2 regions of the Paenibacillus sp. FSL R10-2736 genome follow, and region 1 is predicted to be linked to the other one. Evidence: predicted binding sites of a transcription regulator. Region 1 holds the regulator's gene; the other holds the start of a gene.
What was found. The regulator CtsR, encoded in region 1, represses protease genes until heat stress. The targets are predictions, from matches to a motif close to ATGGTCAATAAAGGTCAAACA.
Positions count from the first base shown of each region.

Region 2: clpP (ATP-dependent Clp endopeptidase proteolytic subunit ClpP) is a predicted target of CtsR. The motif match lies at 4,975-4,995, and genes of this name have one in related genera.

Region 1 is NZ_JBBOBN010000001.1:253,005-263,082, forward strand. It holds gene NSQ73_RS01010 (GNAT family N-acetyltransferase) at 1-783, shown strand, start outside; gene NSQ73_RS01015 (CtsR family transcriptional regulator) at 1,147-1,608, shown strand; gene NSQ73_RS01020 (UvrB/UvrC motif-containing protein) at 1,639-2,163, shown strand; gene NSQ73_RS01025 (protein arginine kinase) at 2,193-3,257, shown strand; gene clpC (ATP-dependent protease ATP-binding subunit ClpC) at 3,294-5,771, shown strand; gene radA (DNA repair protein RadA) at 5,994-7,361, shown strand; gene disA (DNA integrity scanning diadenylate cyclase DisA) at 7,375-8,451, shown strand; gene pssA (CDP-diacylglycerol--serine O-phosphatidyltransferase) at 8,517-9,257, shown strand; gene NSQ73_RS01050 (hypothetical protein) at 9,378-9,773, opposite strand; gene NSQ73_RS01055 (PIN/TRAM domain-containing protein) at 9,985-10,078, shown strand, end outside.
Region 2 is NZ_JBBOBN010000002.1:646,863-656,940, forward strand. It holds gene whiA (DNA-binding protein WhiA) at 1-219, shown strand, start outside; gene NSQ73_RS31055 (HPr family phosphocarrier protein) at 317-586, shown strand; gene NSQ73_RS31060 (GNAT family N-acetyltransferase) at 659-1,195, shown strand; gene NSQ73_RS31065 (SIMPL domain-containing protein) at 1,290-2,048, shown strand; gene NSQ73_RS31070 (PdaC/SigV domain-containing protein) at 2,303-3,409, shown strand; gene NSQ73_RS31075 (GDSL-type esterase/lipase family protein) at 3,566-4,204, shown strand; gene clpP (ATP-dependent Clp endopeptidase proteolytic subunit ClpP) at 4,291-4,887, opposite strand; tRNA gene NSQ73_RS31085 (tRNA-Arg) at 5,080-5,154, opposite strand; gene NSQ73_RS31090 (sugar-binding transcriptional regulator) at 5,485-6,537, shown strand; gene gap (type I glyceraldehyde-3-phosphate dehydrogenase) at 6,654-7,664, shown strand; gene NSQ73_RS31100 (phosphoglycerate kinase) at 7,782-8,963, shown strand; gene tpiA (triose-phosphate isomerase) at 8,997-9,752, shown strand; gene gpmI (2,3-bisphosphoglycerate-independent phosphoglycerate mutase) at 9,755-10,078, shown strand, end outside.

The DNA of each region.
Region 1 (10,078 bases):
AAGAAATACAACATACCTGTGAATAAATTTCCGCGGAAGGCTGAAATACAGGGTTCTGTGAAACGCGGTGCGGCCAATGTTGAAATATTACAGCAGCTGTACAACTCCTTTGCAAGCCGTTATAATGGCACGCTCCTGCGTGATGAACACTGGTGGAGAGACAGTGTACTCGATGAGGACACACATCAATGTGTGTTTTATTCGGAGCAGAGTGAACCGGAAGGGTATGTGCTGTATAAAATAGTGAACAAAGAACTGGTCATTGATGAATTTGTCTATCTGAATGAGAAGGCCCGCCAAGGTCTGTGGACTTTTCTGGCCAACCATGACTCGATGATCACCGGAGCTTCATTGAAGCTGGTGCCTTCTGATGACATTCTGCCGTATTTGCTTCCCGACCCGCGAATTGCCCAGGAGAATTATCCGTACTTCATGGCACGCATTGTCAACGCCCAAGCCTTTATAGAGAATTTGTCTTTCCATGCGCTGAGCGGTATCCGGGAACGGCTGCTTTATATTGAAGATGAGCATGCCCCCTGGAATGACGGCCTGTGGCGTTGGACAGTAGCTGAACATGGGGAGGTATCATTTATTCAGATCCCGGGAGACAGATCAAACGCTGATCTTATATGCAGTATTGGTACACTTACCGCGCTGTTGATGGGATATAGACGTCCAGTTGAAATGGCCCGGTATGGACAGTTATCTGGTACACATGAAGCTGTAGATTGGCTGGAGAGGCTGATCCCGCAGGCGCAAACGGCTTTATTTGATTTTTTCTGACAAGCCTGAAGGCTCTTCCGCTTATTGTAGAAGCAGAGGAGCCTAATATACATATCCCCTTGCAATGGGATTAGTGAAGCTATTCGGAATACATTGCGACTAAAAAGTAAAAAATAAGAGCAACCCCTTGGAATTCAGTGAGAATATGTTATAATATGAAAAAAGTCAAAGAAAGTCAAAGTCAACGCGAGGTCGACAGCAGTGCTCTTAGGATTGTAACAGTTGGTGGTCAGGCTCAGTACGAAGGCTATTGCAGCCGATTCGCACTTCAGTCCCCGGGTTAAATTCTTTAGAGCTATGTATGGACGGCGGACGTTGACACAGCACAAGCTTAACCAAGGCTTACACACTGGAGGATGAGTGATGCGTAATATCTCCGATATTATTGAACAATATCTGAAGAATATTTTGCATGAAAGTCCCGAAGGTACGGTGGAAATTCAGCGCAATGATCTGGCGGACCAGTTCTCCTGTGTGCCGTCGCAGATCAATTACGTCATCAGTACACGCTTTACTTTGGAAAAGGGATATGTAGTGGAGAGCAAACGCGGCGGTGGAGGGTATATCCGGATTCAGCGCTTCGAGCTGCCTCAGAATGTGGCACTGTATGCACATCTGAACTCCACAATAGGGAATGATATTGACCAGAATTCCGCCGAAGGACTGATTTATCAGCTGGAGGAGGCCCGTTTTCTCTCCAAGCGTGAAGCGTGTCTTATGCGGTCCGCTGTTTCCCGGGAATGCCTGACGGTTAATCTGCCGTACCGGGATGAGATTCGTGCCAAGCTAATGAAGGCCATGCTAATCTCTTTGTTAGGCAAATAATTGTCAAAATGTGAGGGAGGGACACCGCTCATGCTATGCCAGGAATGCGGGGTCAAACCGGCTACACTCCACTTCACGAAGATCGTGAACGGAGAGAAGACAGAATTTCATATTTGTGAAAGCTGTGCGCGGGAAAAGGGGGAGCTTATCCCCGGTACTGCCGGAGGATTCTCCATACACAGCTTGCTTTCCGGACTGCTTGATCTGGAGAGCGCAGGCAAGGGCAAGTCAGAGGCCGCACAGACTGTGCAGGGGCTGCAGTGTGAGAACTGCGGTATGACCTACTCACAGTTCAGCAAGCTTGGACGGTTCGGCTGCAGCTCCTGCTACAAATATTTTGACAGCACGCTGGACCCGCTCTTCAGACGGGTACACGGAAGTACGGCCCATGTGGGTAAGCTTCCCAAACGGGCGGGTGCACAGATCATGTGTAAACGTCAAATTGATGAGCTGAAACAGGAATTACAGCAGAGCATTATGCAGGAGGAGTTTGAAACTGCAGCCGAGCTGAGGGACAGAATCCGCAAACTTGAAAAAGAAATGCCACAAGAGTAAAGTCTTTGATATATAGGAGGGGATTCCACATGTCAAGTCTCCGGTTTACCGAACAAGCACTTAGTGACTGGATGCGCTGCGGCGGGAGTCATTCCGAGATTGTTATCAGCAGCCGCATGCGTATCGCCCGTAATCTGGAGCACCTTCCTTTCCCGCTATTGGCGTCTGCGCAGCAGTCGGAAGAGGTGCTGGAGCAGCTTGCTCCTGTATTTCAGGGAGAAGCCTCTGCGGATTTCGGCAACTTTCAGCTGCTGAAGCTGGATGAGCTCGATGAGCTGGATAAAAAAGTACTGGTGGAGAAGCATCTGATCAGTCCTAATCTGGCTGATGATTCCAAAGGCGGAGCAGTCATTCTTAATGAGGACGAGTCAGTCAGCATTATGATCAACGAAGAGGATCATCTCCGCATTCAATGCCTGTTTCCGGGTCTGCAGGTCAGAGAAGCCTGGGTAAGGGCCACAGCCATCGACGATATCTTTGAGGCTGCTGTCAATTACGCTTTTGATGACCGCAGAGGATACCTGACCAGTTGTCCCACCAATGTGGGAACCGGGCTCAGAGCCTCGGTAATGGTTCATCTGCCGGCACTGGTTATGACCCATCAGATCAACCGGATTCTATCCGCAGTTAATCAGGTCGGTCTTACCGTTAGAGGAATTTATGGTGAAGGGAGCGAAGCAGTAGGGAATATCTTTCAGATCTCGAACCAGATTACGCTCGGCCAGACCGAGAATGAGATTATTGAGAATCTCCACAGCGTAGTCACCCAGATTATAGAGCATGAGCGGAACGCGCGTGAACGCCTGCTTGTGGATTCCGCCCTGCGGATTACCGACCGCATCAAACGTTCATACGGGATTCTAGCCTACGCGGCTGTGATGGAGCTTAAAGAGTCTGCACAGCGGCTCTCCGATCTGAGGCTTGGTGTAGATTTGGGGATACTGGAAGGGCCTTCGATTTCAGTGCTTAATGAGCTGAATGTCAAGACTCAGCCGGGCTTTCTGCAAAAGCTGTTCGGCGACGAGCTTTCGTCCACCGAACGCGATATGTACCGGGCGAAGCTGCTCCGGGAAACACTGGGATCACAACATTAATTATAGATATATATTATCCGTGGAGGTGCAGGAGATATGATGTTTGGAAGATTTACGGAACGCGCACAAAAGGTGCTGGCGCTGGCGCAGGAAGAAGCCGTACGTTTGGGACACAACAACATTGGGACAGAACATATTTTGCTCGGACTGATTCGTGAAGGTGACGGCATTGCCGCCAAGGCACTGATCGGACTCGGTCTGGGGCTTGAGAAGATTCAGGATGAAGTGGAAACGCTGATTGGCAGAGGTCAGGAACAACCGACCAACATCGCTTATACTCCTCGTGCCAAAAAAGTTATCGAGCTGTCTATGGACGAAGCCCGCAAGCTGGGACATACGTACGTGGGCACAGAGCATATCCTGCTCGGACTCATCCGTGAAGGAGAGGGCGTAGCTGCCCGCGTGCTGAATAATCTCGGTATCAGCTTGAATAAGGCCCGTCAGCAGGTGCTGCAGCTTCTGGGCAGCAGTGAAGCCACTTCAAGCCATAGCGGTGCTCCGGTTAATGTCAGCACACCAACGCTGGATGGTCTGGCCCGTGACTTGACTGCCTATGCCAAGGACGGTAACCTCGACCCGGTTATCGGCCGCAGCAAGGAAATTGAACGTGTTATTCAGGTGCTCAGCCGCCGTACCAAGAATAATCCGGTACTGATCGGTGAGCCAGGGGTTGGTAAAACAGCAATTGCTGAAGGCCTGGCCCAAAAGATCATCAATAATGAAATTCCGGAAACCTTGCGCGACAAACGCGTAATGACCCTGGATATGGGTTCTGTAGTTGCAGGTACGAAATACCGCGGTGAGTTCGAGGACCGCCTCAAAAAAATCATGGATGAGATTCGCCAGGCAGGCAATATCGTGCTCTTCATCGATGAGTTGCATACCCTGATCGGAGCTGGTGGTGCGGAAGGTGCAATTGATGCCTCCAACATCCTGAAGCCCGCTCTGGCCCGTGGTGAACTGCAGTGCATCGGTGCGACAACACTTGACGAATACCGCAAATACATTGAGAAAGACGCTGCACTTGAACGCCGCTTCCAGCCGATTACGGTGGATCAGCCTTCTCCTGCAGAAGCTGTACAGATCTTATTCGGTCTTCGGGACCGTTATGAAGCCCATCACCGGGTGAAGATTACGGATGAAGCTATTGTGGAAGCTGTGAAGCTGTCTGACCGCTATATTCCTGACCGGTTCCTGCCGGACAAAGCGATTGACCTGATTGATGAAGCAGGCTCCAAGGTAAGACTTAACTCTTACACGATCCCGCCCAATCTGAAGGAACTCGAAATGCGTCTGGATGATATCCGCAAGGAGAAGGATTCCGCTGTACAAAGCCAGGAATTCGAGAAGGCTGCAGCGCTGCGCGATACCGAGCAGAAGATCCGTGAAGAGCTGGACACAACGAAGAACCAGTGGAAAGAGAAACAGGGCCGTACGGACTCCCAGGTTACACCTGAGGATATCGCACAGGTGGTTGCCAGCTGGACCGGAATTCCGGTCAGCAAGCTGAAGGAAGAAGAGACAGACCGTTTGCTGAACATGGAGTCTTTGCTGCATGAACGTGTAATCGGGCAGGATGAAGCCGTTAAGGCTGTCAGCCGGGCACTCCGCCGGGCGCGTGCGGGTCTGAAGGATCCGAAACGTCCAATGGGCTCCTTCATCTTCCTTGGTCCAACCGGGGTCGGTAAAACCGAGCTGGCGCGGGCACTTGCCGAAGCAATGTTCGGTGACGAGAATGCGGTAATCCGTATCGATATGTCGGAGTACATGGAGAAGCACTCTACATCCCGTCTGGTCGGGGCGCCTCCAGGCTATGTAGGATATGAAGAAGGCGGACAGCTGACTGAGAAGGTACGCCGCAAACCGTATTCCGTGGTCCTGCTGGATGAGATTGAGAAGGCTCACCCTGAAGTATTCAATATTCTGCTGCAGGTACTGGAAGACGGCCGTCTGACCGACTCCAAAGGCCGTGTAGTCGATTTCCGCAATACCTTAATTATCCTGACCTCTAACGTAGGTGCACAAGCGATCCGCAAGAATTCGACTCTGGGCTTCACCGCGGTACAGGATGCCGGTGCCGATTACGGCAATATGAAGGGCAAGGTAATGGAAGAGCTGAAGAAGAGCTTCCGCCCTGAGTTCCTGAACCGGATCGACGAGATTATTGTCTTCCACTCTCTGGATGAGAAGCATATCGCCGAGATCGTTACCCTGATGTCCGAGGAGCTGCGCAAGCGTCTGCGTGAATATGATGTAGACTTCCTGCTTACCGACGGCGCCAAGGCATTCCTGGCCAAAGAGGGCTATGACCCGGCCTTCGGTGCCCGCCCGCTCCGCCGGGCGATTCAGAAGCACATCGAAGACCGCCTTTCCGAAGAGCTGCTTAAGGGCAACATCAAGAAAGGTGACTCCCTCAACATTGATGAGGTGAACGGTGAGCTTGTGGTAACCAAAGTAGAAGTGCCGGCCGAGCTCTCTCTGGAGAAGGAAGAGAAGGAAGTCGAAACTGAATAATTTTCCAGCAATATGAAACAAAGCTCCCGCTCCTCCGTATAGAGGGGCGGGAGCTTTTATATGTCCGGAGTGATTAATTCTGCCCTGAATCAGGCAGGTTAAGGAGGACGCAAACGAAAAGTAGATCTTAAGTGACCTTTCGTTCAGTGTGCAGAAATGGTAAACTTTGATTAAGAGAAAATTATCCGCAATTTTAGCAAGTTCGGACCGTAAGGAGCGCACATGGCCAAACCAAAAACAAAATTTTTCTGCACCGAATGTGGTTACGAATCACCGAAATGGTTCGGGAAATGCCCGGGCTGCCAGGAATGGAACTCAATGGTGGAAGAAACGGAAAGCGTAGTCAAAACCCAGGGCATGAATGCACCTATTTTTCAGAGTAAAGAAAAGGCGCAATCGATCATAAATATAGAAAGTGACAAAGAGCCGCGTATCCTGACAGGCATCGGAGAGCTTAACCGTGTGCTTGGCGGTGGTATCGTACCCGGCTCGCTGGTACTGGTCGGTGGCGACCCCGGAATCGGGAAGTCCACACTGCTGCTGCAGACATCGCATGCCCTTACAACTCAGGGGCTCCGCGTTCTGTATATTTCCGGGGAAGAATCAGTGCGCCAGACCAAGCTTCGGGCTGACCGCCTCGGGGCGTTGTCGGCGGAACTGTACGTTCTGTGTGAGACGAACATGGAGAGCATTGAAGAAGCAATCGAGCAGATTAAGCCGCAGTTTCTGGTCATCGACTCGATCCAGACCGTATTTATGCCAGAAGTGACCAGTGCGCCAGGCAGTGTAACACAGGTGCGGGAGTGTACGACAAGATTTATGCGGATTGCCAAAATCCGTGGAATCGCAACGGTACTTGTAGGACATGTAACGAAAGAAGGCGCAATTGCCGGTCCGCGGATGCTGGAGCATATGGTGGACTGTGTGCTCTATTTCGAAGGAGAACGTCATCATACGTACCGGTTGCTGCGGGCGGTGAAGAACCGCTTTGGCTCAACCAATGAAATCGGTATTTTTGAGATGGGTGAGGTTGGGCTTACCGAGGTGGAGAATCCTTCCGAGCTGTTCCTTTCTGAACGGCCGCTCGGAGTGGCCGGTTCCGCGGTGGTAGCCAGTATGGAAGGCACAAGACCGGTGCTTGTTGAATTACAGGCGCTGGTTGCAGCAACCCATTTCCCTTCGCCCCGCAGAATGTGCACAGGTATGGATCATCAGAGAATGGCGCTGATCATTGCTGTCCTGGAGAAACGGATGGGCATGTTCCTGCAGAATCAGGATGCTTACCTCAATGTTGCCGGAGGTGTTAAGCTGGATGAGCCGGCGGTGGATCTGGCTGTCGCCATCAGTATTGCTTCCAGCTTCCGGGATATTCCGACCAAGCCGTATGATGTGTTTTTTGGGGAGGTAGGACTTACCGGCGAGGTGAGAGGGGTGTCACGCGCAGAGATGCGGGTGAAGGAGGCCGCTAAGCTCGGCTTCCGGCGGGTAATTATGCCTGAGAAAAGCATGAAAGGCTGGAAGCATCCGCAGGATATCCAGATTATAGGCGTCAGCACCGTAGCAGATGCACTAGCGGTCGCGTTAGATTAGGGGGCACAGGGACATGAAAGAATACAATCCATTAGATAATATGAATGATCTGCTTAGAATGGCCGCACCCGGAACACCTTTCCGGGAAGGGCTGGAGAATGTGCTGCGCGCGAAGACCGGGGCACTTATTGTTGTCGGATACAGTCCGGAAGTGATGGAAGTTGTCGATGGCGGATTCTCCATTAACTGCGATTTTTCACCCAATTATTTATACGAGCTGGCCAAAATGGACGGAGCGATCATCCTGAGTGAGGATCTGAAGCGGATTCTGTATGCCAACACCCAGCTGATCCCCGATTCCTCTATTTCATCCATCGAGACAGGCATCCGTCACCGGACCGCTGAACGGGTGGCTAAACAGACCGGCAAACTGGTTGTTTCCATTTCCCAGCGGCGGAATATAATCACCCTGTATCAGGGTTCAATCCGCTATGCGCTGAAGGAGATAGGTGCGATTCTGGCCAAAGCCAATCAGGCGATTCAGACCTTAGAGAAGTACAAAGCCGTGCTGACACAGGGGTTGACTAACCTTTCTGCTGCCGAATATGAGGGGCTTGTGACGGTGGCTGAGGTAGTCGGCGTGATCCAGCGGGTAGAAATGGTATTGCGGATCAAAATGGAAATTAAGCGTTATATTAACGAACTCGGCAATGAAGGCCGGCTGATCAGCATGCAGATGGAAGAACTGGTCGGAAATACAGAGGAAGAAGCCTGGCTTCTGTACAGAGACTATGCAAGAGAGGAGCAGGAGGACAAAATCCGCGAAATTATCGCCGGGCTGAAGCGAAGCAGTGACGATGAACTGATGGATGACAACCATATTGCCCGCTTGCTGGGCTATTCCTCCACGGCTATTGCATCTGAGGAAGCCGTAACTCCGCGCGGTTACCGTCTGCTCAACAAAATTCCGCGGCTGCCGAATGTGATCATCCACAATCTGGTGGAACGCTTTGAAATGCTGCCTAATCTGATGACGGCGAGCATTGCTGAGCTTGATGAGGTGGACGGCATTGGCGAGGTCCGCGCACGCAATATTCAGGACGGACTGAAGCGGCTCCAGAAACAAGTTCTTATTGACAGGCAAATGTAAATAACATACAATCACGTAATATTGGGAACCCATGAAGTTCAAAGTAGGAAAATTGAGGTGAAGAAATGATACAAAAATCAATTCCGAGTCTTTTTACCATCGGTAATCTGATGCTTGGAATGTTTGGTATCATGATGGCGTTTGACGGTAAGCTGAGCATGGCCGCTATCATGGTGATTATCGCTATGCTGCTCGACGGGCTCGACGGACGTGTTGCACGCGCGCTGAAATGTGAGAGTGAGTTCGGTAAGGAGCTGGATTCCTTATCCGATGTCGTTTCTTTCGGTGTGGCTCCTGCACTGATTATGTATCTAACAAGTTTGCAGGACATGAACTCTGCACTAGGATGGACCGTTACAGCGATTTTCCCGGTGTTTGGAGCTTTGCGTCTGGCCCGGTTTAATGTCCGCCCGGGGATTCCGGGATATTTTGTAGGATTGCCGATTCCTGCTGCAGGTGGCGTTCTGGCCACGCTGGCACTTTTTCATAAAGATGTATCTGCACCGTTTATGATTGTCGCTACCCTGCTGCTGTCTTATCTGATGGTCAGCACGGTGAAGTACCCTAATTTCAAGAAGATCGGCTTCCCCAAAAAGGCAGTTATAGGTGCACCTGTAGTAATTGTGATCGCCGTAGCGGTAGCTGTTGTTTTCCCTGAACAGATTGCCAAGCTGATCTTTGCTTTGCTTGCGTTATATGCCCTATACGGGTTCAGACAGAGTCTGGGCCTCTTGACAGCCCGCCGTCAACGCCGCCGCAGGAAGAGACATGCGGAAGATAAGGTGTATCACTCCAAGAACGGATAGTTCTAACTACGCACTTATTATTTTTTATTTATACACAAAAGGCTGTGCCCTCCCTGACTCAGGAGAAGGCACAGCCTTTTGTGCATTGGTAACGGATGAAGGATAGCGCGGGCAGCCCTGCTAGGACAAGTTAAATAATCCGAGTGTAGCGCATTTTTGCGATTCCTTAGACACAACCTCGTCCATATTAATATCGAGCAAATTGCAAAGAGCAGACATATAGAACAGCTCCCGGCCCAGTTCTGAGGCAATGACCTCCCGGCAGTTCTCACACAGTTCACCTTCAAGGTGTGTTCCGGCAAGCTCTTTGGCTTGTTCAAGTCCCAAAGCCGGTTCGAAGACCTGCTTGGTTGCGTGAAGCTGAATGCAGCCGCATTCAGTAATGGATTTGACGACAGCTCGGTTGACGGATGCACTGCTCTGTCCATTCTTGGACATTACATCCAGAAGACTGCGGTGACGGAGCAGCAGTTCGGAAACTTGATCCTGGAAAGCCTGTAAACTTGGTGCGCTCATTTTCCATTCACCCCTGGGTTCGTAATTGAGTTCATTATATGCCAGGGCCTCCCCTGTTTTCAACAAGGAATAGAAGTTTACGGCAGGCTTTGCAGACCAGGAAATTAATGGATTCAGAAAAAATAACGGCTCCCCGGATTATCGCCCTAAAAATTGGAACATACTGGTGAGGTATAGATGATTTTTGGATGAATAGAAGGAGGTGCTGGTTATGTGGAAAAAGATTATTTTGACGCTTGCCGGGTTATGTGGAGCCTGGTCCGGTTATTCGCTATATCATGCGGCAGAAAGAGGGTTCCCGAAGG
Region 2 (10,078 bases), on a different contig from region 1:
GCGGTACGCCAGATTGAGAATATCAAGCTGCTGCAGCGTGAGGTGGGACTGGAAAGCTTGCCGGATAAGCTGCGCGAGGTTGCGGAAATCAGACTTGCACACCCGGATATCAACCTGAAGGAAGTTGGCGATATGCTGGGCGGCACCGTCAGTAAATCAGGCGTAAACCACCGTTTGCGCAAAATTGATGAGCTGGCTGACAAGGTGCGGGGCAGTTGATTATTTTTTTTCTAGTGCGGTAGAGGTTATAATGATATAATATTATAAAATTAATGTGAAATTTTTGGGCAGATCTCAAATAGGGGGTAAGCGTTTCATGACAAAGCACCCGGTAGTTGTTCGGTTGAAGACGGGGCTCCATGCTCGGCCGGCAGCATTGTTTGTGCAAGAAGCTAATAAGTTTTCGTCGGAGATTTTCGTGGAAAAAGACGATAAAAAAGTTAACGCCAAAAGTATCATGGGCATTATGAGCCTTGCGATCAGTTCCGGTACGGAGATTTATATCAGCGCAGATGGCGCAGATGCGGAACAAGCTGTAACCGCTTTGACAAGTCTTGTAAGTAAGGAAGAACTCGAGAATCAATAAATGGTACACGTCTTACCGAAAGCCCTTAGGGGCTTTTTTTCATATTATTTATGTATAAGGGGAGATACACAGATGCAGATCCAAGGCAGTGAGGTAACATTAGTGGAGCCTACAGAAGCTCTCAGAGAGCCCTATCTGGCATTTTATGAAGAGTGGAAGGCCAGCGGAGAATCATTCGTTCCCTGGGTAGTCGAGATCGATCCTGCTGACTTTGCCGGGATGCTTCAGTCTCTGCGTGAGCATGCCGGCGGTGTGAATATCAAAGACGGATGGGTGAGCAGTTCAACCTTCTGGCTGGTGACAACGGATCAGCGGGTGGTGGGTGCCGTGAACATCAGACACCGGCTGACGGAAGCGTTACTCCGTACAGGCGGGCATATCGGCTATGGCGTGGTCCCTTCGGAGCGCAGACAGGGGTATGCCAGTGAACTTCTGAAGCAGGCCCTCGTGAAAGCTGCTGAACTGGGTATAGAGAAGTCACTCGTGGTCTGCGACGCCGTCAATACAGCATCGGAACGGACGATCCGCAAGAATGGCGGAGTAGAGGATAGCGAATATATTGAGGAGGACGGAAATGTCATCCGGCGTTTCTGGATAGAGACGGAATAAATTATTAAATAACGTACATAGGGTATGCAACTTTTGCCATGCTGGTCCGTCTAGAGGGTACCAACACTTAAAGAAACGAAAGGGGATGGCAAGCATGATGAAATTTGGCAAATCAATCGGAGCAGTGCTGCTGGCAGGAAGCTTGATTATAGGAGGAATGGGGCTGAGCGGGGTGCTAAAAGGTCCTGAAAAGGCTTACGCTGCCGATGAGGTGCAGAAGAATATTGTGAACGTAGTCGGTAAAGGCGAACTTGCGATCAAACCGGATATCGTCTATCTCTCCATCGGGGTAACTACCACGGCTGATACTGCACAAGAGGCGCAGAAGGGTACCGCGGCAAAGATTGCGAAGCTGACTGCATTATTCAAGACAACCTGGGGAATTGCGGACAAGGATATTCAGAGCACGCAGTTCTATGTACAGCCTAATTACGTCTATAGCGAAAAGGAAGGCCAGCAGGTTAAAGGCTATAATGCCCAGCATACGCTGAAGATTTCCTACCGTGATCTGACTAAGGTAGGACAATTGCTGGATGCAGCATCGACGGCAGGCGCGAACAATATCGGCAATGCAAGCTTTGCGATCGAAGATCCATCAGCCTTTGAAGCACAGGTTATCGAAAAAGCAATGCAGAATGCAGATGTAAAAGCGGCAGCGATTGCTAAAGCGGCGAAACGCGGACTCGGGCAGGTGGTAACGGTCATTCAGAACGACGACGGGAATAACCCGGTTGTCTTCGTTGAACAGGCCGCCATGTCCAAAGCAGCGAATGATTCAGCTGCCGGAAGCTCCGTTGAACCCGGAGAAGTTAAAGTAACCACTCAGCTGAGCGTAACCTATGAATTGAAATAAAGTGACCGCGAAGAGGCGCTTGCTCTGCTGTTTATGGCAGGGCGGGCGCCTTTTTTAGAAGAAATTTTCTTTGAAATCTCTCAAATTGTTTAAATAAATGTAATAAGGTTGATAGAAAGACTCTTCAATCCTTAAGAAACTGTAAAGCGCATTGTAACATCCGCCGACCTTCTTATCCCTATAATAGGAAGAGTGAAGCTGAGGGAACACATCACGTCATAATACATCGCACCAGCGGAAGGGGAAGAACAACAATGAAAATGAATGATACTTCGAAGAAATACGCCCGTAAATGGGGCGCAGGAATGATTGCAGCGGGAATGCTGCTCGGTGGAGCCGCAATACCGGCAGGTATAACTCAGGCAGCTCCAGCAGCTGCTCAGGTGAAGGCTGCATCCTCCCCTGTAGTACTGAAGGTAAACGGCAAGATTGCAGCGCAGAAGGGGCTTTTCCAGGACGGAAAGGTATGGATTCCGGTAACGTTTATGCGCGATGCGCTGGGGATGCCGCTATCTTATGATAAAGCTGAGAAGACGTATACCATCGGTACAGGTACTACACAAACTAAACTGACGGTTACTGAATACTATACTACGATTAAAGTGAACAATTATTTTATCGGCGAATATGAAGTGAAGAATATGGATAACCGCTTCTATGTTTCGTTTGACCTGCTCAGCGATTACTTAGGCTACAAGGGTGACTGGAGTGCCGCTACGGGACGGCTCAATGTGATGAAGAGAACGCAAAATGCGGTAACTATAAAGACTGAGAGCTATGTTAAGGACCATAAAGATGCACCAATCAAGCTGGATTATCCGCAGGTCAGCGGCCTGGCCAGTGCCGGGGCGGAGAAGGCGATTAATGATACGATCAAACAGACCGTGCTGAAATATGCGGCGGAAGCCGAAGATCAGATCTCCAAGAAAAGTGAGGATGACCGGCCGTATGAATTCGAAGGCGGTTATGTGGTCACTTATAATCAGGATGGCGTGCTTAGTCTGATTACTAACCAGTACGGGTATACCGGCGGTGCACATGGATCGACTATCCGCAATGCCTTTACCTTCTCACTTAAAGACGGCAAGCGCCTGCTGCTGGGGGATTTGTTCAAGGCTAATCCTAACTACAAGAAACAGCTGAATGCCAAGGTATCTACTGAAATCAAAGCAAACGGAGGTTATCTGGGAGGATTCACAGGCCTGAATACAGAGAAATACTTCTATCTGAAAGAGGGCAAGGCCGTGCTCTTCTTCCAGCAATATGAGTATACTGCATACGCTACAGGCTTCCCGGAGGTAATCTTTAGCTTCAAAGAGCTGCTGCCGGACGGAAGCAGTCCGTTCGCTGCACTGAAATAATATAGTAGTTTCATATATCCTGCCCATGCGTTTCCTCCGGAGACATGAGGGCAGGATTTTTTTTGCGGGCCTATTAAGGTCGCCCTGCCGTTACCACATCCCCCGGGCAGTCATAAGCTAAAGAAAGCAAGCAGCTTATAGCGGGGAGGGAAGGCTATGGTCTATCAGTATACGGCCATTGGAGATTCATTAACGACCGGGTTCGGGGCGCTGCCCGGGAACGGATTTGTCCCCGTCTACCGCCGGATGGCGGAAGGGCGGCTGCAGACTCCGGTTGCTTCAGCGAATCTAGGAGTGAACGGTCTGACAACAGCGGGGCTGGAGCAGCGTCTCAAGACAGATGGCGGTTTTCGTTCTGCGGTTAAGGATGCAGAGATCATTACCGTCTCTATCGGCGGCAATGATCTGATTAAGGCTGCCAAAGCCGCGGCGGGGAGGCCAGGTGAGCTGAATGGGTATCTGCAAAAAGCACTCCGGGACTGCAAACGGAATTTCAGTGATATTATGAGTACTCTGTCACAGCTGAAGGCGGGCACGCGAAGTCCTTACATTATCCGGATAGTAGGCCTCTATAATCCGTATCCTCAGGTGGATGCGGCCACAGATTGGGTGAGGCAGTTCAACCGTTATGCTGCCGGCTACAGCAGTTATGCTGTAGGGTTTGCTTCCATTTATCATGAATTTGCCGGCAATGAGCGGGGGCTGCTGTTCCTGGATCATATCCATCCGAACGGCAGGGGCTACCGGGTAATCGCCGGCAAGCTGGATGCCCTGGGATATGGAAGTTTGAGATGAATTATCAGTATATATGCCAAATAAAGAGGCTGCCGCAGACCTGTAGGTCCGTGGCAGCCTCTTTATGTGTTGATGAAATATAGTAATTAAACGCCAGTCGGCAATGTCTTCTCAATGACTTTATCGACAATGCCATATTCAGCTGCATCGGCAGCACTCATGAAGTAGTCGCGGTCGGTATCCTTCTCGATCTTCTCGATCGGCTGGCCCGTACGTTCGGACAGGATACGGTTCAGCTTCTCGCGCAGCTTGATGATGCGGCGGGCGCGGATTTCAATATCCGAAGCCTGACCCTGGGCACCGCCGAGCGGCTGGTGAATCATAATTTCGCTGTTCGGCAAGGCAAAGCGCTTGCCCTTGGCGCCGGCGTTCAGCAGGAAGGCTCCCATGGAAGCGGCCATCCCAACACAGATGGTGGATACATCCGGTTTAATGTACTGCATTGTATCAAATATAGCCATACCCGCTGTAATGGAACCGCCAGGGCTGTTTACATACAGGTGAATATCCTTATCCGGATCCTCGGCAGCCAGGAAGAGCATTTGTGCGATGATGGAATTGGCTACCACGTCATTAACCTCCGTTCCAAGGAAAATGATGCGGTCCTTCAGCAGGCGGGAATAGATGTCATAAGCGCGCTCACCGCGGTTGCTCTGTTCTACTACCATAGGAATATAACTCACGTGGAAAACCTCCTTGAAATTGGTGCTTCGAATGTGTTCATTTTTTACTGTTACCGTATTAACCACATGATAAACAAATTCAAACAAAAAGTCAAAGAAAGTCAAACTTAGATTCAAAAAAAGAGCCATCATGCGGCTCTTTGGTTAAATATAGTATAAGTATTGCTAAATTATGTACAAAAGTGAAAATAATGGCGCGCCCGCCAAGAATCGAACTTGGATCTCAGGCTTCGGAGGCCTACGTCATATCCATTGGACCACGGGCGCAACAGAAATTATTATAATACACTTATTGCATAAAAGCAACGTGTAAAACCCGTCGTGCAAAAAATAGTTTTTCCGGCTCCCAGGCAGATGATAGCTTCCCACTTGACAGTCAGGTGATGGAGGTTTTCAGGCATGTGCTTAAGGGCGTGGTTACCTCTCACAGATCGGCAGATGTATAAGATGAAACGGGTCTGAGAATTATAGTCTCGGAACACTTGCACTTGGCGTCAGTTTTGGGTAGAATATGGGTGGGACTTAAAAAGTTAACCCGGGACATTTTGAGACCACGAACAAGGGAAAAGAGAAAGACGAAGTTGCAGGAGTGAAAGCATGCGTAATTTATTGGAAATCCAAAAGCAGCTTCTGCCTGATCTCATGGAAACCCTTAAGAGACGGTATACGATTCTACATCAGATCATGCTGTCCGATATTATTGGGCGCAGAACGCTTGCCGCCTCGCTTGATATGACCGAGCGGGTGCTGCGCGCCGAGACGGATCTTCTGAAATCGCAAGGGCTCATTGAGATCGAGAGCGTCGGCATGCGCATTAGCGAAGCCGGTCGCAGACTGCTTGACCTGCTGGAGCCGATCGCCAAGAGCCTCTTCGGCCTGGATGATCTGGAAGAGAAAATTCGTACTACGTACGGTCTCAGTAAAGTAGTTGTTGTACCTGGCGACTGCGAGACCTCGCTGTTCACCAAACGTGAACTGGGGCGTGCAGGTTCGAAGGCACTGCTCAGTGTACTGCGCAGTGACGATACGATTGCCGTTACAGGCGGATCGACCCTGGCCGAAATGGCCGATCAGTTGACCCCGCCGCTATCCCTTTCCTATAAGAACGCCTGGGTAGTTCCGGCGCGCGGAGGACTGGGAGAGAGCATGGAGATCCAAGCCAACACCATTGCTTCGACCATGGCCAAACGGATTGGTGCCAATTACCGTCTGCTGCATGTGCCTGATCTGCTCAGCGGCGATGCCTATCAGTCGCTCGCACTGGACTCCAATATTGGAGAGATTGTGCAGATTATCCGCAGATCGCGTATTATTGTGCATGGAATTGGCGATGCCATTGAAATGACTCACCGCCGCAAGCTGGACCCCGGTACAATCTCAGAGATTCAGGACGAGGGTGCGGTAGCCGAATCGTTCGGATATTATTTCAATGAGAATGGCGAGGTGGTTCATACCATGCTGACCATGGGGCTGCGCCTGGAAGACATTATCCGTACAGAAGTCGTCATCGGTATTGCCGGCGGCAAACGCAAGGCTAAGGCCATTCATGCGATGCTGCGGTTCGGCCAAGAGGATATTCTCGTAACAGACGAGGCGGCTGCTGTCGAAATCGGCAAAGAAATCGACAAACAGTTGCAAGAGGTCCTATAGATTCCATTTTATGGGACGCGCTCAAAGGTATTATGCATTATACTTAACCTTGTTGTCTTGACGAGCCTCACGGCTTGTCTTGAATAAATAAAACGAAATCTAGGAGGAACTATTCAATGAGTGTAAAAGTTGGTATTAACGGTTTTGGACGTATTGGACGCCTTGCATTCCGCCGTATTCAAAATGTAGAAGGTATCGAAGTGGTAGCAATCAATGACTTGACTGACGCTAAGATGCTTGCTCATTTGCTTAAATATGATACAACTCAAGGTAAATTCCAAGGCGATGTTGAAGTTCACGACGGCTTCTTCAAAGTTAACGGTAAAGATGTTAAGGTTCTGGCGAACCGCAACCCTGAAGAACTTCCTTGGGGAGAGCTTGGCGTTGATATCGTTCTGGAATGCACAGGTTTCTTCACAACTAAAGAAGCAGCTGAAAAGCACCTTAAAGGCGGAGCTAAGAAAGTAGTTATTTCCGCTCCAGCTACAGGCGACATGAAGACTGTTGTTTACAACGTTAACGATGACATCCTTGACGGTAGCGAAACAGTAATCTCCGGCGCATCTTGCACAACGAACTGTCTGGCTCCTATGGCCAAAGTTCTGAACGACAAATTCGGTATCATCGAAGGCTTGATGACTACTATCCACGCTTACACAGGTGACCAGAATACACTTGATGCTCCACACGCTAAAGGCGACTTCAGACGTGCCCGCGCTGCTGCTGAGAACATCATCCCTAACACTACCGGTGCTGCTAAAGCAATCGGCCTGGTAATTCCAGAGCTTAAAGGCAAACTTGACGGTGCAGCACAACGTGTGCCTGTAGCTACTGGTTCCCTGACTGAGCTGGTTACTGTTCTGGATAAGAGCGTAACTGTTGAAGAAATCAACGCAGCAATGAAAGAAGCTTCCGATCCAGAAACTTACGGATACACTGAAGATGAAATCGTATCTTCCGACATCAAGGGTATGACTTTCGGTTCCCTGTTCGATGCTACACAAACTAAAGTCCTGACTGTTGGCGACAAACAACTGGTTAAAACCGTTGCTTGGTATGACAATGAAATGTCCTACACTGCACAGCTCGTTCGTACTTTGGAGAAATTCGCTAAACTTGCTCAATAATACCGATTTTATATAGGCAGTACAATAGAGCGGAAACAATGAAAGTCTGTTTCCGCTCTTTCTAAATGAAATGGATTCGTGAATGAACCAATTTTGGGTGTGGAGGAAATGTTAATCATGAACAAAAAAAGTGTCCGTGATGTAGAAGTAAAAGGCAAACGCGTATTCGTGCGTGTGGATTTCAACGTGCCAGTGGAAGACGGTAAGATCACTGATGATACCCGTATCCGCGAAACCCTTCCAACAATTAAATACCTGATTGAGAACGGTGCAAAGGTCATTCTGGCCAGCCATATGGGCCGTCCTAAAGGTGAATTCGTCGATTCCATGCGGTTGACTTCCGCAGCTGTACGTCTGTCCGAATTGCTCGGCAAACCGGTAGCCAAAGCTGATGAAGCGATTGGCGAAGCGGTAAAAGCACAAATCGCTGAACTGAACGAAGGCGACGTGCTTGTGCTTGAGAATGTCCGTTTTTATAAAGGTGAAGAAAAGAACGATCCTGAACTGGCTAAGCAGTTCGCTGAACTGGCTGACCTGTTCGTCAATGACGCATTCGGTGCGGCTCACCGTGCCCATGCTTCGACAGAAGGCATCGCTCACTTCCTGCCTGCAGTATCCGGCCTTCTGATGGAGAAGGAATTGTCCGTTCTGGGCAAAGCCCTGTCCAATCCTGAACGTCCTTTCACTGCGATCATCGGCGGTTCCAAAGTTAAAGACAAAATTGACGTGATCGACAACCTGCTGACTCTGGCTGACAACGTATTGATTGGCGGCGGCCTTTCTTACACCTTCACCAAGGCACAAGGTTACGAAATCGGAAATTCTTTGGTAGACAACGACAAAATCGAAGCGGCGCTTGGATTTATCGAAAAAGCCAAAGCACTGGGCAAAAACTTTGTGCTTCCGGTTGACGTAGTTATCGCGGACAAGTTCGGCGCAGATGCCAACACCAAAATTGTAGATGTGACTGAAATTCCTGCTGGCTGGGAAGGTCTGGACATCGGTCCTAAAACCCGTGAAATTTATGCCGATATCATCAAAAACTCCAAGCTGGTTGTTTGGAACGGACCTATGGGCGTATTTGAAATTGATATCTTCGCTGAAGGTACAATTGCTGTAGCTCAGGCTTGCGCAACTACCGAAGGCTACACAGTTATCGGCGGTGGTGATTCCGCAGCAGCAGCAGAGAAATTCCACCTCGCAGACCAAATGGATCATATCTCCACTGGCGGCGGCGCATCACTCGAGTTCATGGAAGGTAAGGCACTTCCAGGCGTAGAAGCACTGAACGACAAGTAAGACGTAGAAGGTAGAAGGAGGCAATCCATTACTATGAGTAGAACACCTATCATTGCCGGCAACTGGAAAATGTTCAAAACTGTTCCGGAAGCCGAAGGCTTCATCGCTGAAATCAAAGGCCAGGCGGAAGTTGAAGGCGTAGAGACTGTAATCTGCGCACCTTTCACTAACCTGCCTGCACTTGTTGCAGCGGTACAAGGCACCAGCATCAAAATTGGTGCTCAGAACCTTCACTTCGAAGATAACGGTGCTTACACAGGCGAGATCAGCGGTGTAATGCTGAAGGATCTCGGCGTGGAATACGTTATTATCGGCCACTCCGAACGCCGTGCATACTTCGGTGAAACGGACGAAATCGTCAACAAAAAAATGCATGCGGCATTCCGCCATGGCATTACTCCAATTGTCTGTGTAGGCGAAAAGCTCGAAGAGCGCGAAGCGGACCAGACTAAAGATGTATGCAAAGTGCAGACTGAAGCGGCATTTGCCGGCCTTAGCGCGGAACAGGCAGCAAGCGTAGTTATCGCTTATGAGCCTATCTGGGCTATTGGTACGGGTAAATCCTCTACTTCCCAGGATGCTAATGAAGTTATTGCTTACATCCGTACCCTTGTAAAAGGCCTGTACGATGAAGCAACTGCTGAAGCTGTCCGTATCCAATACGGCGGCAGCGTGAAGCCTGAGAATGTAACGGAGTACATGAGTCAAAGCGACATCGACGGCGCTCTAGTCGGCGGTGCCAGCCTGCAGCCTGCTTCCTTCGTTTCACTCGTTGAGGGGGCGAAATAAGAATGTCAGCACCAAAACCTGTAGCTCTAATCATCATGGACGGTTTCGGTTTGCGTAATACGGATGAAGGCAACGCAGTTGCCCAAGCCAACAAACCGAACTACGACCGTTACCTGAAACAATATCCGAACACTACACTTACCGCTTGCGGTGAAGCTGTAGGTCTGCCGGAAGGACAAATGGGCAACTCTGAAGTAGGGCACCTTAACATCGGCGCAGGCCGGATCGTATACCAGGATCTGACCCGCATCGATAAGTCTATCCGTGATGGGGAATTCTTCGAGAACGAAACGCTGGTTGCTGCGGTGAGAAGCGCCAAAACAACC